Regions from separate parts of the Vreelandella sp. 21 genome, predicted to be linked through region 1. Evidence: predicted binding sites of a transcription regulator. Region 1 holds the regulator's gene; each other region holds the start of a gene.
The links. The regulator LexA, encoded in region 1, represses DNA repair genes until DNA is damaged. The targets are predictions, from matches to a motif close to TACTGTNTANNTANACAGTA.
Positions count from the first base shown of each region.

Region 2: the regulator LexA is predicted to act here: its motif matches at 1,991-2,010, upstream of ACN06F_RS03580 (LexA family protein).
Region 3: the regulator LexA is predicted to act here: its motif matches at 1,244-1,263, upstream of recN (DNA repair protein RecN).
Region 4: the regulator LexA is predicted to act here: its motif matches at 1,009-1,028, upstream of ACN06F_RS05540 (LexA family protein).

Region 1 covers NZ_CP194673.1:1,711,179-1,714,287, reverse strand. Annotated here, with positions in the region: gene ACN06F_RS08035 (L,D-transpeptidase family protein) at 16-537, opposite strand; gene ACN06F_RS08030 (TetR/AcrR family transcriptional regulator) at 515-1,192, opposite strand; gene lexA (transcriptional repressor LexA) at 1,520-2,197, shown strand; gene ACN06F_RS08020 (energy-coupling factor ABC transporter permease) at 2,258-2,929, opposite strand; gene purU (formyltetrahydrofolate deformylase) at 3,015-3,109, opposite strand, start outside.
Region 2 covers NZ_CP194673.1:774,611-777,719, forward strand. Annotated here, with positions in the region: gene ACN06F_RS03570 (sodium ion-translocating decarboxylase subunit beta) at 1-751, shown strand, start outside; gene ACN06F_RS03575 (IMPACT family protein) at 869-1,495, opposite strand; gene ACN06F_RS03580 (LexA family protein) at 1,523-1,921, opposite strand; gene ccmA (cytochrome c biogenesis heme-transporting ATPase CcmA) at 2,182-2,802, shown strand; gene ccmB (heme exporter protein CcmB) at 2,851-3,109, shown strand, end outside.
Region 3 covers NZ_CP194673.1:324,877-327,985, reverse strand. Annotated here, with positions in the region: gene dnaK (molecular chaperone DnaK) at 1-309, opposite strand, end outside; gene grpE (nucleotide exchange factor GrpE) at 480-1,109, opposite strand; gene recN (DNA repair protein RecN) at 1,311-2,984, shown strand; gene fur (ferric iron uptake transcriptional regulator) at 3,096-3,109, opposite strand, start outside.
Region 4 covers NZ_CP194673.1:1,199,399-1,202,507, reverse strand. Annotated here, with positions in the region: gene ACN06F_RS05545 (alpha/beta fold hydrolase) at 1-664, opposite strand, end outside; gene ACN06F_RS05540 (LexA family protein) at 1,129-1,554, shown strand; gene ACN06F_RS05535 (Y-family DNA polymerase) at 1,551-2,897, shown strand; gene ACN06F_RS05530 (sodium-dependent transporter) at 2,859-3,109, opposite strand, start outside.

The DNA of each region.
Region 1 (3,109 bases):
ATAAGCTGCCTACGCTTAGCCATTATGAAGCCAAACAGGTGTGCCCGGCGGCGCATGCTCAAAAAGATAAAGCAGATCGTCATTGCGCAACCGAATACACCCATGTGAAGCAGCCACACCCATCGGTTGATCAGGTGGCGTGCCATGAAGGTAGATAAAGCGACGCTGAGTGTCGACATCCCCGCCGCGATTCCCTCCTCTCTCTAAACCACAGAGCCACAAAATGCGCGTTAATATCCAATCACGATGAGGGAATTCCGCCGCAAGCGCCGACGTAAACACCTCCCCAGTCCACCGTCGCCCCCGAAAAACAGCATTATCAGCTAAACCGCCACCTATCGATGCGCGGATATAATGCCATCCCAGGGGGGTTTGACCACTACCTTCCTGCTGTCCTACACCTTTCTCACCGGTGGATACAGAGCACGTGTACTGCAGCGTACGCCCTTGCCACCAGCATAGCTGCTGCTGTTTGATATTGATTTCTATCCAACCACCATTCTGCGGGGGTAGTTCAGCTAGCGTGGGCGTTCGCATAATGTCCTTCATCAGCAGCAGGCGGTAGCGGAGCATTCATGGCAGCAACCACGACAGGGCGTAAACGTCTTACCAAATCCCTGACGGTTACTTGCTCATTATAGTCTTTCGCAGCAATGTCTCGCAGCGCATCTAGACCCGACAGCGTAAAAATCACGGTGCCCAACATGAAATGCAGTCGCCAAAAACGCTCAGCATCAGGTAAATCTGGCGTTGCCTGGCGCACGAGTTCAGTAAAGCGGGTAAATACGTCTCCGTACTGCTGTTGGATATAACGGCGTAAATGCCCTTGTGCCTGGCTATACGCCAATCCTAGCAGACGCATAAACACCTTCAGGCTATTGCGCTCAGCAGGCACTGCCAGCACCGTGCTTGCCATTGTTTCCAACAGCACTTCAAGCGGAATCACATCACCGTTGTACTGCGCTTCCAGCTCATCAAGCGCCGTATGAAAACGTTGCGAGAAGGGGTCTAAATAGCGCGCAAACACCGCTTGGATAAGCGCTTTTTTAGAACCAAAGTGGTAATTGACAGCCGCCAAATTGACCCGCGCTTTACTGGTGATATTGCGTAGCGATGTTTCGGCAAAACCACGCTCGGCAAACAGCACCTCAGCGGTATCGAGGATACGTGTTACCGTATCAGATTGCGCCATAGCGCCCTCCAGAAAACGAGTGTTTAAAACATCGTTAAATACTATGCCATAACGCTATTTGGCTCAATCACTTATCTTTAGCTTTTTACCCAACGCTCAAATACACCCTAGGCCCCTATTCAAACGCCTGCCATCAGACGCTCCGTCGACAGAGCCCCTCAGACTTACCGTTCTTATCTCCACTCCTGACACCATTCGCATAACGACTCCCATGCCATAGCGAAACGCTCTAGCATGTACTGGACAGAGCAACATACTGTATACTTAACCACATACTGTTTAAGCCGACATGTAGCCACTGTCTTGTTTAATTTTTTGGAGTTTGTTATGTCGCGTCCACTTACTGCTCGTCAACAGCATGTTTTTGATTTTATTGTTAAAACGATGTCTGAATTTGGCTATCCGCCAACCCGCGCAGAAATTGCCAAAGCGCTAGGCTTTCGCTCCCCTAACGCTGCTGAAGAGCATTTACGAGCGCTTGAGCGTAAAGGTGCCATCCGCATCATTCGCAATACCTCGCGGGGGATTCGACTGCCTAATCAGGAACCGCAGGATGTCAGTGATGTCTCGGCAACAGCGCCTGCCGCCAACGTAGAACCACTACCCAATGGCTTACCTGTCATTGGCGAAGTGGCCGCAGGAAGCCCGATTCTAGCAGCGGAACACATTGATCGTTATTGCCCACTCCCCGCTGAATACTTTACCCCCAAAGCGGATTACCTTCTTCGGGTGCGAGGCTTGTCAATGAAGGATGTTGGCATACTGGAAGGCGACCTTCTTGCCGTGCATCGCACCGACCGGGTTCGTGATGGCCAGATTGTGGTGGCAAGGCTAGAAGATGAAGTAACTGTAAAACGCTTTAAACGACAGGGCCATACGGTGACGCTGATTGCTGAAAACAACGACTTTGCGCCCATAGAAATTGACCTACGCACGCAGCAGTTGGATATCGAAGGGGTGGGAGTTGGTGTCATACGTGGCGGTAACGGCCAAGCACTGGGATAAGCGAGTAAGTGTAAATGCCGGTGAGGCACTCGATAGAGATACTCACCGGCTATCGCAATGTTACTGAGAGTCTATATAGCGACGATCATTAAACGTAGCTACCCAACTCGGGTGATACACCAATAAAATACTGAGCAACATCCCTGTGATGAAAGCCTCGGAGGGCATTAACAGGGGTAAGAAGCGCGCATACTCTTGGGCTAAGTACACAGCTTCAGAGTCGGTACCCGCCACCATGATTAGCAAGACCGCCGACAACCCTCCTGCCAGTGTTGCCAGCGCTGCGCCAAAAAAGCCGCATACGAATAGAAAGATCATCAAGTTATCCGGCAGGCGCCGATCTACCCATCGCCATACCAAACCGGTAATGACCGCAGGTACAATGCCGGTTACCAATACATTAGCGCCTAGTAACACCCATTCGTTGCGGCCAATAGCTGACATCGCAACATTAATCAGCACATTGCTGATTAATGCGAGAGGCATTTTGAATACCAACGTCATTAAGACAGTGAATACTAAGTGCAGGGTTAGCCAATCGACTGCCTGAGCACGCAGTTGCCACATCAACACTACAGCGAGCGTCGCGGCTAACCACCGATGCTGAAGAGCCACATCGCCTATCAGTACTCGCCAAGGGCGCAGCCATATCATCCATGCAAGTACGCTCAACGATACCAACCACGTCAGCAACAATGCCCAGGGAGCTAAAACACTTTGCGCGAAAGACATGGATGCCCCTATCTACCCGTCAGCTAACGACAAGCCAGCTGTAAAATTGAATTGACTAAAAACTCTGCGTATCTAAACAACATGCTTAGCTGAACACCACGGTCTTATTGCCATGGATTAATACTCGGTCTTCTAAATGCCATCGTAAACCACGCGCCAATACCGCTTTTTCGACATCGC
Region 2 (3,109 bases), 940 kb from region 1:
GCTGGGGGTGATGGACTTTTCGCTTAATCAAGCGGCTGCCATTGGTATTATCGGCGGTGCTGATGGTCCAACGTCTATTTATGTATCAAGCGTATTGGCTCCTGAGTTGCTGGGTGCTATCGCAGTGGCGGCGTACGCCTACATGGCGTTGGTGCCGCTGATTCAACCCCCGATTATGCGTCTGCTGACCACCCAGAAAGAGCGTCAAATTAAGATGACGCAACTGCGTCCGGTATCCAAGCTGGAAAAGATCGTTTTCCCGCTGATGTTATTGATTGCCGTCGCGCTTTTCCTGCCTGATGCAGCGCCGCTATTAGGGATGTTCTGCTTTGGTAATTTGATGCGAGAGTGCGGTGTGGTTGAGCGCTTATCGGATACAGCGCAAAACGCTCTGATCAATATCGTGACGATTATCTTAGGACTATCGGTTGGTTCCAAGCTGATGGCAGATAGCTTTCTGGCATTCGAAACGCTGGGTATCTTGGGCTTGGGTATTGTGGCGTTTGGTATTGGCACGGCCGCAGGCGTGTTGATGGCGAAGTTGATGAACCTGGTCAGCAAAATGCCGATTAATCCGCTGATTGGTGCCGCAGGTGTTTCGGCAGTGCCGATGGCCGCGCGAGTGGCTAATAAGGTTGGCTTGGAGTCGAACCCGCATAACTTCCTGCTGATGCATGCCATGGGCCCTAATGTGGCAGGTGTTATCGGTTCTGCCGTTGCGGCGGGTGTGATGATTAAATATTTAGGTTAGAACCCGCTAGCAGTGCCATTGCGCAGTTATTGTTACGTGATGGTTAGCGACTAAAACGCGGCTTACCGAGCAATTGCTCGCGTAAGTCGCGTTTTTTTGTCAGAGATACCAATGATCTTATTGTGGCGGCACTTTTTGAATATCGAGTGCTGTCTTTAGGCGATTTTCAAGCGTAGCGAAATTTAAGGCCTCATCTCTTGGCCAGCCAATCGTGAGGCATACGCCGCTGCCATCGTACTCTGCCTGTTGGATGGGGATTTTCTGCTCGTCACACCAAGCGCGCGCGACTGCTTCATGGGCAAAGTTGACACGCAGTTGGTAGTTATCCCGTTCGACGACTTCGCGTGTAGGTAATGTTTCAATCCCAGCGTTAACCGACTGTGCGTAAGCCCGGGCAAGACCACCAGTGCCCAACTTAGTGCCGCCAAAGTAACGAATCACCACGCAGCCTATTTCACCCATCTGGCTACCGAGCAAGGCTTGATACATGGGTCTGCCTGCTGTGCCGCCGGGTTCACCATCATCAGAGAACCCTATGTGCGTTTGCTCTCCTGGCGGGCCCGCAATAAAGGCCGTGCAGTGATGACTTGCGTTGGGGTGAGCGGTTTTTGCTGCCTGCAGCATTGCATAATAGTCAGCTGTGCTGGGTGCATGGCATATCCACGTGAGGAAACGACTTTTTTCAACCTCAATTTCAGCGGTATGCCATGTGGCGGGTGCTAGGTCTGGAACTCGGTAACGCAATCGATGCTCCCTAAAGCGGGTGGCGAATTAGTGGTGCCGAGTGTTGTTAGCGCCATGCTCGACGCCCATCACCATTCCCAGCACTTGAATATCACAATTATGCAGGAAGACGGCAGGCATGGCTGCATCTTCGGGCCATAAGTGAACGCCAAGTCGACTAATTGAAAGTTGCTTTAGGGCAACTTCTCGCTGGTTAATCGTCGCGATAGCGGTTTCTTGATGGCTACCGTGCTGATAACGGCGAATAATGATGACATCGCCGTCGAATAGATTGCATTCACGCATTCTGTTGCCACGCACGCGAAGCGCATACGTGTTGCGCCGCGTTACACGAGGTGCCGAATAAATAGGGCGACCTGTATTCGACGCTGTTTGAGATAGCGCATGTTGAGTTATGTTCAAGGGTGTTGGCATTGTCATCGTCATGCAGTTTTCTCCAATGCAGCGCCCGCTCCCTAGGCGTGTAATTGAGCAGATTGCTGTGTTTATAATCGGTAGTGTTTTTTCATACAGTGTTTGTAGTATAGACCTGTTTTTGCATACAGTGCTAGTGCTCTGCATTGTCTATTGTTCTTAAGCGAAGATTGGTTGAAATGTGATGCGACCCCAGACCGCAGAGAGCGACTGGCGAGAAAGGGGCTTTCCGTGTAGAGTTCGACGCAAAATCTACGTGCCTGGAGATATCCTTGAGCCTCTGCCTACAAGCCCGACAGCTAGCCTGTGAACGCGATGATCGTTGGCTGTTTGAGGGGCTAGATCTTGATATTCAACGTGGCGAAATAGTACGCATCGAAGGCCCTAACGGGAGCGGAAAAACGACACTGTTGAAAATTCTCTCAGGCCAGTTGAGCGACTACCATGGCGACATTTATTGGAATGGCGACTCAATGCGCAAGGTGCGTGAACATTTTCTCGCCAATCTACTCTATTTAGGACATGCCCCTGGCATAAAAGCGGGTCTTTCTCCGCTGGAAAACTTAGCGTGGTACCAAGCGCTTAGCGGCGAAAAAGGCGACGATTGTCAGCGTGAAAAAGCGCTGGAACAGGTTGGGCTGAGTGGCTTTGAGGATGTACCCGCAGGGCAGCTTTCTGCTGGACAGCAGCGGCGAATTGCCCTTGCGAGACTGACGCTTACTAAGCGGGCATTGTGGGTCCTGGATGAACCTTTTACAGCAATTGATCGCCACGGAGTGGCAGCACTAGAAGCGCAGCTTGTTGCGCATGCCAACGCGGGAGGCTGTGTGTTAGTGACGACACATCATGAGTTAACCGCATCATCCGTGCTTAGGCGCGTTCAACTGGGGTAGAAGGAGACAGTGTTGCCAAGCTCACACGCCACGACAGGCATCCCAGAAATGTCGATGCATGCGCCTTCCGGTGGGCTCATGGTTGCCATTAGTGCCACCTTTAAGCGAGATCTAACGCTGTTGCTACGTCGTCGTGGTGAAGTGCTTAACCCATTGGTGTTCTTTGCCTTAGTGATTACGCTCTTTCCGATCGGCATTTCACCTGATCCCCAGTTACTGGCAGAAATAGCGCCTGGGTTGCTGTGGGTGGCGGCATTGCTAGCGGCATTGCTTTCTCTGGATAGTCTGTTCCGGAGCGACTACGACG
Region 3 (3,109 bases), 1.4 Mb from region 1:
AACCCAGGCATCTCCGTTGTCGGCTTCGGCGATTTTGTAAGGCACCATTTTGATGTCTTTTTGTACGACATCATCTTTGAAGCGACGGCCAATCAGGCGCTTGATCGCGTAAAGGGTGTTCTCAGGGTTGGTGACGGCCTGACGTTTTGCCGCCTGGCCTACCAGCGTCTCACCATCGTCGGTGTAAGCAATAATGGAAGGCGTAGTGCGGCCGCCTTCGGCATTTTCAATGACTTTAGCGCTGTCACCATCGAGCACTGCCACACAAGAGTTGGTGGTGCCCAGATCGATACCAATAATGCGTCCCATAGCAAAAACCTCGAATTCGGTTGTTACAAAACTGATGTTTGAAAGCTGATGTCAAAAAATCTGCTTTTTGAAATTTAAAGCGTTTGCGGGTTTTCCCGCGGGTTGCCCTTTATTTGGGGGCCGCTTGCAGCATTTCAAGGGGCTTTTTTTTGCTTTGCGTCAGCCAATGCTTAATTGGCTTTTTGGCTAACTACCACCATCGCGGGGCGAACTAGGCGGCCGTTAAGCAAATAACCCTTCTGCATCACGTCCATGACGGTATTGGGTTCAAGCTCGGGATTCGGCACCATCGCCATCGCTTCGTGAACCTGCGGGTCGAAGGGCTCACCCTGGGGTTCAACGCTTTCCACGCCAAATTTATTCAATACGCCTAACTGCATTTTGAGGGTCATGGAAACGCCCTCACGATGTACGTCAGAGGCTCCGTCTTCCATGCTCTCTAGGGCTTTTTCCAGACTATCAACAACGGGCAATAGCTCCTTAACAAATTTTTCTAAAGCAAACTTGCGCGCTTTTTCAGCTTCTTGCTCAGCTCGGCGACGCACGTTTTGAGCTTCAGCAGCGGCACGTAGCGCTTGGTCTTTAGCTTCCGCCAAGCTCTGCTCAAGCTCTTCCACCTGAGCGGCTAGCATATCGGCTTCTGGGTTTCCCACGCCGCCCTCTAACGCAGCGTCTTCCTCGATCAAGCCTTCCAGCTCACCCTCGACCAGGCGCTCTTCAGCCGCTTGCTCGGTGACTTCCGCTTCTTGCTCTTGGCGGGCCAGCTCATCTTCTAATGGGGTTTGCGGTTCTTTTGCCATGCCTAGCTCCTGAAAAGTATGCAGCGGTGGCATTAACGGCCACCTCGGTTAAGTAACGAGTATTAACCACGTATGGACGCTATATGGGGGCCATAAAAGCCATCTCAAGAGGGGCATTGAAGTGAGTTATAGACTACTGTATAAAACAACAATTATTGGATAAGTATCCAGCTTCTGTGCCGCACCGCCTCAGGAGGCCTTATGCTCACGCAGCTAGCAATCCAAGATTACGCTATTGTTGACCGCCTTGAACTCGACCTAACCCGTGGTATGACGGCGATTACCGGGGAAACTGGGGCAGGCAAATCGATTTTACTCGGGGCACTTGGCCTATGTTTGGGTGAGCGTGCCGACGCTGGCAGCGTGCGCCATGGGCGTGAGCGCACCGACCTTTCCGCTCGTTTTGATATTCAACATCTACCCGCTGCCACAGAGTGGTTGACTGCTCGCGAGCTGCCTGCTGAAGAGTGCTTGCTGCGCCGTGTGGTTACAGCCAGCGGTCGCTCCAAAGCGTGGATCAATGGCCACCCTGCCACCATCGCCGACCTAAAATCGCTGGGCGAGCAGCTGATTCAAATCCATGGACAGCATGCTCATCAGGCACTCATGCGTGAAGAAACCCATCTCGCCCTGCTAGATGATTATGCCGGGCTACGTGAGCGTAGCCAGCAGTTGGCTGAAACCTTCCGCGAGTGGCGCAGCGCCCGGCGGCGATTAAAAAAACTCAGCGAAGAAGGCAGTGAAGTTGAGGCAAAGCGGCAGTTGCTGCGCTACCAAGTAGAAGAGTTAGATCAACTGGGACTGGCAGAGGGTGAGCTGCAAACGTTAGAAGAAGAGCAGCATACTCTCGCCCATGCGGAAGAGACGCTGCGTGAAACCCAGTTTGCCGCCGATTGCTGCGCGAGCGATGAAGGTGGCGCTCTGTCGCTGTTAAATCAAGCCTATGCCCATTTAAGCGCGCTACCCGGCAGTGACAAAGGCACACTGGCCAATACCTTGGCCATGCTTAGCGATGCGCGCATTCAAGTAGAGGAGGCTTCAAGCGAGCTAAATCGTCTTGCCAGTACTACCGAACTAGACCCGGAACGCCTAGCCTGGGTAGAAGAACGGCTTGGCGATGTCCACCGTATTGCCCGCAAGCATCACGTTGCCCCGGAAGAGATTTGCGCGCTGCATGCCCGGCTCAGCCAGGAAGTCGAACTGCTAGAAGCCAGCGACGACGACCTGGAGTCGTTAAGCAACCAAGTGTCTGAATACCGCGAGCGCTATCGCAGCGATGCCAAACAACTAAGCGAGGCGCGCCAAAAAGCCGCCGTTCGCTTGGGCAAAGAAGTACAACAACAGCTAGGGTTCTTGGCCATGGGTAAAGCACGTTTTGACGTGGACGTTACCCCGCGTGAAACGCCTACGCCAGAAGGCCTGGACCACGTCCAATTCCTGATTAGCGCGAACCCAGGCCAGCCTGCTAGGCCGCTAACCAAAGTGGCTTCGGGCGGTGAATTATCGCGCATCAGCCTTGCTATTCAAGTGGTGGCCGCCTCCCACTCCACTATTCCCAGCCTGGTCTTCGATGAAGTGGACGTGGGTATCTCGGGAGCGACGGCCGAAATTGTCGGTCAACTGCTACGCAAGCTCGGCGAAAACGGTCAAGTAATGACCGTCACCCACCTGCCTCAGGTCGCCGCTCAGGCGCATCAGCATCTGCATATTGAAAAACGTGCCAAACGAGATAGCACGCTGACCCATATGGCCCTGCTAGACGAGCGTGGTCGGATTAGCGAGCTCGCCCGCATGCTGGGCGGTGTAACGCTATCTGACCAAACACTCGCCCACGCCCGCGAAATGCTGCACGCTAGCCAACGGCCACCGCACTAAACGCTTTTTTTCAATCGATAACGCGCTAGCAAACGCCACATACTATAAAAAACGCCCCTAGGGCGCGAATGAGTCATCACTCGCACCCTAGAGGCATTTTATTTAGCGCGACTATTTTTTATTTG
Region 4 (3,109 bases), 510 kb from region 1:
TAAAGCGCACCAAAGAAGGCTTTAACAAACGGCTATCAGTACGCATTTGCACATGCCCATCGGCAGTGGCCTGGGTGTTGCGCTCGACAAGTGGCGTGGCGGTGATGCTGTCCAGCGGCGTGACACCTCCGGCTACCCGCGCGGCAACTGCACTCTCAACATCGGGATAACGAGGAGGACGGGAAAGCGGCCGCCTATAGGCCACTAGCCCTTTGCGTAGTTGGCTGGCAGTCTCTTCGGCAGGTGTGTTTAGCGCTCCTAAGCCATCTAACAGAATTAGCTTATCTACCCGCTCAGGCAGCGCTGCCGATACTAGACAAGCTACGGCTGCCCCCATCGAGTGAGCAAGTAGCGTCGCCTTTTCGATCTCTAATGATTCCATGGTATCCAGCACGTCGTGGGTATAGTCCCATAGTGCATAGTCGTTTCCTGCAGGCGCATGAGCTGAGTGGCCGTGACCACGGAAGTCGATCGCCACAATGCGAATATCCAGTGCTTTCACCAATAGCGGCGCCAGCCGACTGAAGCTCGCCGCGTTGTCTAGCCAACCATGCAGCGCCACCCAAGTAGGCGCAGTGCTACGCCCCCAGCTAAGCGCCGCCAGCCGACCATTCGCCAGGGAAAGCGGCTGCGCAGCGGTACCGACGTGGGTCGATTCATTCATAAGCAGGATCTCTTAAAAGCCGGATAACCAAGCAATGTCATATACGTCAGATGACGCTCTAGGGCGTAAACGTTACCATGCTAAGCGCAGCGCATCTGCCGCTTTATGCGGATAACGCTTGCGTGCTGCGACTACTGCGAAATGCTCTTAACGATGATGACCAACAGGAAAATGACCATGAAACCACGTCGTGACACCCGTGCTCGCAACCTTGTGTTCTTGATTACCGTGATAAGTGCGTTGGTGGTTGGCCTGTGGCTTGCTCGCTGAGCCAATAGCCCCCAGGCCCCCAGCGTTGAGCGTCGCTTGCAATTTTCTCCCCATGAATAAATACTGCTTACAAATACTGTATATAAACACACTATTTATTCATGAGGATGCCGACGATGCCGTCCCACTCCGCCGCTTTAAAAACAACCACGTTTGCAACAAGTACGTTTACAACGAGTACATTTCCGACAACGATGGTTGCGACAGCCCTGCCGTTAACCTCTCAGCCGTTGCCATTTCCAACGTTATACGGCCGCGCTGGGTTTAGCGGCTTCCCTTCACCTGCTCAAGATTACGAACCACGTACGCTAGATCTCAATGAGCGACTGATTAAACACCCCAACCACACGTTTTACCTCACCGCCGCGGGCGACAGCATGGAAGGCTGGGGGATATTCGAAGGTGATTTGCTGGTGGTAGATCGCAGCATACCGCCCCGTTTAGGGCATATCCTGGTCGCCATGTTTGAAGAGGAAGTACTGATAAAGCGTTATGCACTCTATCAAGGCACGCCACACCTCTGCTCGGCTCATCCTCACTATCCACCGCTACCGTTAGAAGAGACAAACTGCCAGCTATGGGGTGTGGTACGCGCCGTGGTGCATGAGTATTTGCCATGATTGGCCTTGTTGATGCCAACAACTTCTACGTGTCATGCGAGCGGGTGTTTAATCCTGCGCTTGAAGGCAAGCCCGTTGGCGTGATGTCGAATAACGATGGCTGTGTGATCGCCCGTTCGGCCGAAATGAAAGCATTGGAAATCCCCATGGGCACTCCCGCTTTCCAACTGGAAGGTTTGCGCCGACGGGGAGAGATTCACTTATTGTCATCTAACTACGAGCTGTATGGTGACATGTCCGCACGACTCGCCCAGCTACTGCGGGATGCCTGTCCAGACGTCGCGCCTTACTCTATTGATGAAATGTTTATCTACCTGGATGGCTTCAGCGACACTCAATGCCAAACACTCGGGGAAGTTGTGCGCCGCCGTGTTCGCCGCTATTTAGGGCTACCTGTATGCGTAGGGCTGGCACCTACCCATACGCTAGCCAAGCTCGCTAATCACGTTGCCAAACAGCAGTCTCACTACCAAGGCGTCTGCCTACTCACTGCCAACAGCCCGACCACTACGGCGCTGCTTAAACAGCTGCCGGTGAATGACGTATGGGGCGTCGGCAGACGCCTAGCAGAACGGCTTGCGGTGAGTGGTATTCGCACGGCGTGGCAGTTGCGGGAGTGCGATCCAAAGCAACTTCGCAAACGATTTTCAGTGGTGCTTGCGCGTACAGCGCTAGAGCTACGTGGCACCTCATGCTTGGAAATGAACGCATTAGAAGAGCCGCGTCAGCGTATTATGACGTCACGCTCTTTTGGCCAAGCAACCGGCGTAAAAGCGGAATTGCACGCAGCGCTGCGCCGCCATGCTCAGCGCAGTGCCGAAAAATTGCGCCAGCAGAAAAGCCTTACTCGCGCCGTATTGCTATTTCTAAACACCAACCGCCATCGTAAAGACCAGCCTCAGCATTCACCTAGCGCGATGATTCCCCTAGCCTCGCCAAGTGACGATACCCGCATCATTTTAGAAGCCGTCCGCGAAGGGTTGGAACAGATGTATCGGCCGGGTTTTCAGTTTATGAAGGCCGGTGTCATGCTATTGGACTTAGTCGATGCACAGCAGTATCAGCTTTCGCTGTTGCAGCCTTCACATAAAGCGCACCCGCACTTGATGAACGCCGTTGACGCTATTAATCAGCGCATGGGGCAAGGCACGATTCGCTTTGGAATGACAGAGGCGGAAGCACCGTGGCAGTTGCGCTGTGCGCACCGCTCTAACCGTTACACCACCTGCTGGGACGAACTCATGGAGGCAGGCACTCACCCTGGCGCCATTGCAGCTGCCAGGGTGAAGCGTGAACAACAGCGGCTAGCGCGAGCGCAGCGCTTGGCGCAGCCGAGGGCTTAGGGTCTCCCCCACTGCAACCATGACCACCAAAACCGCTAGCAGCCACGGCCAATGCACCGCGAACGAAACTTGGTAAAGCCCCAAGGCATCAGCAAAGATAACCAAAATACCCAACGGACTAACGTAACGCACCATGGTCAGCCATAGCGCATAAGGCAACGGTGCAAGGCCCAGCTCATCGCGGAATGTCTCACTTTTCAGCACAAACCCCG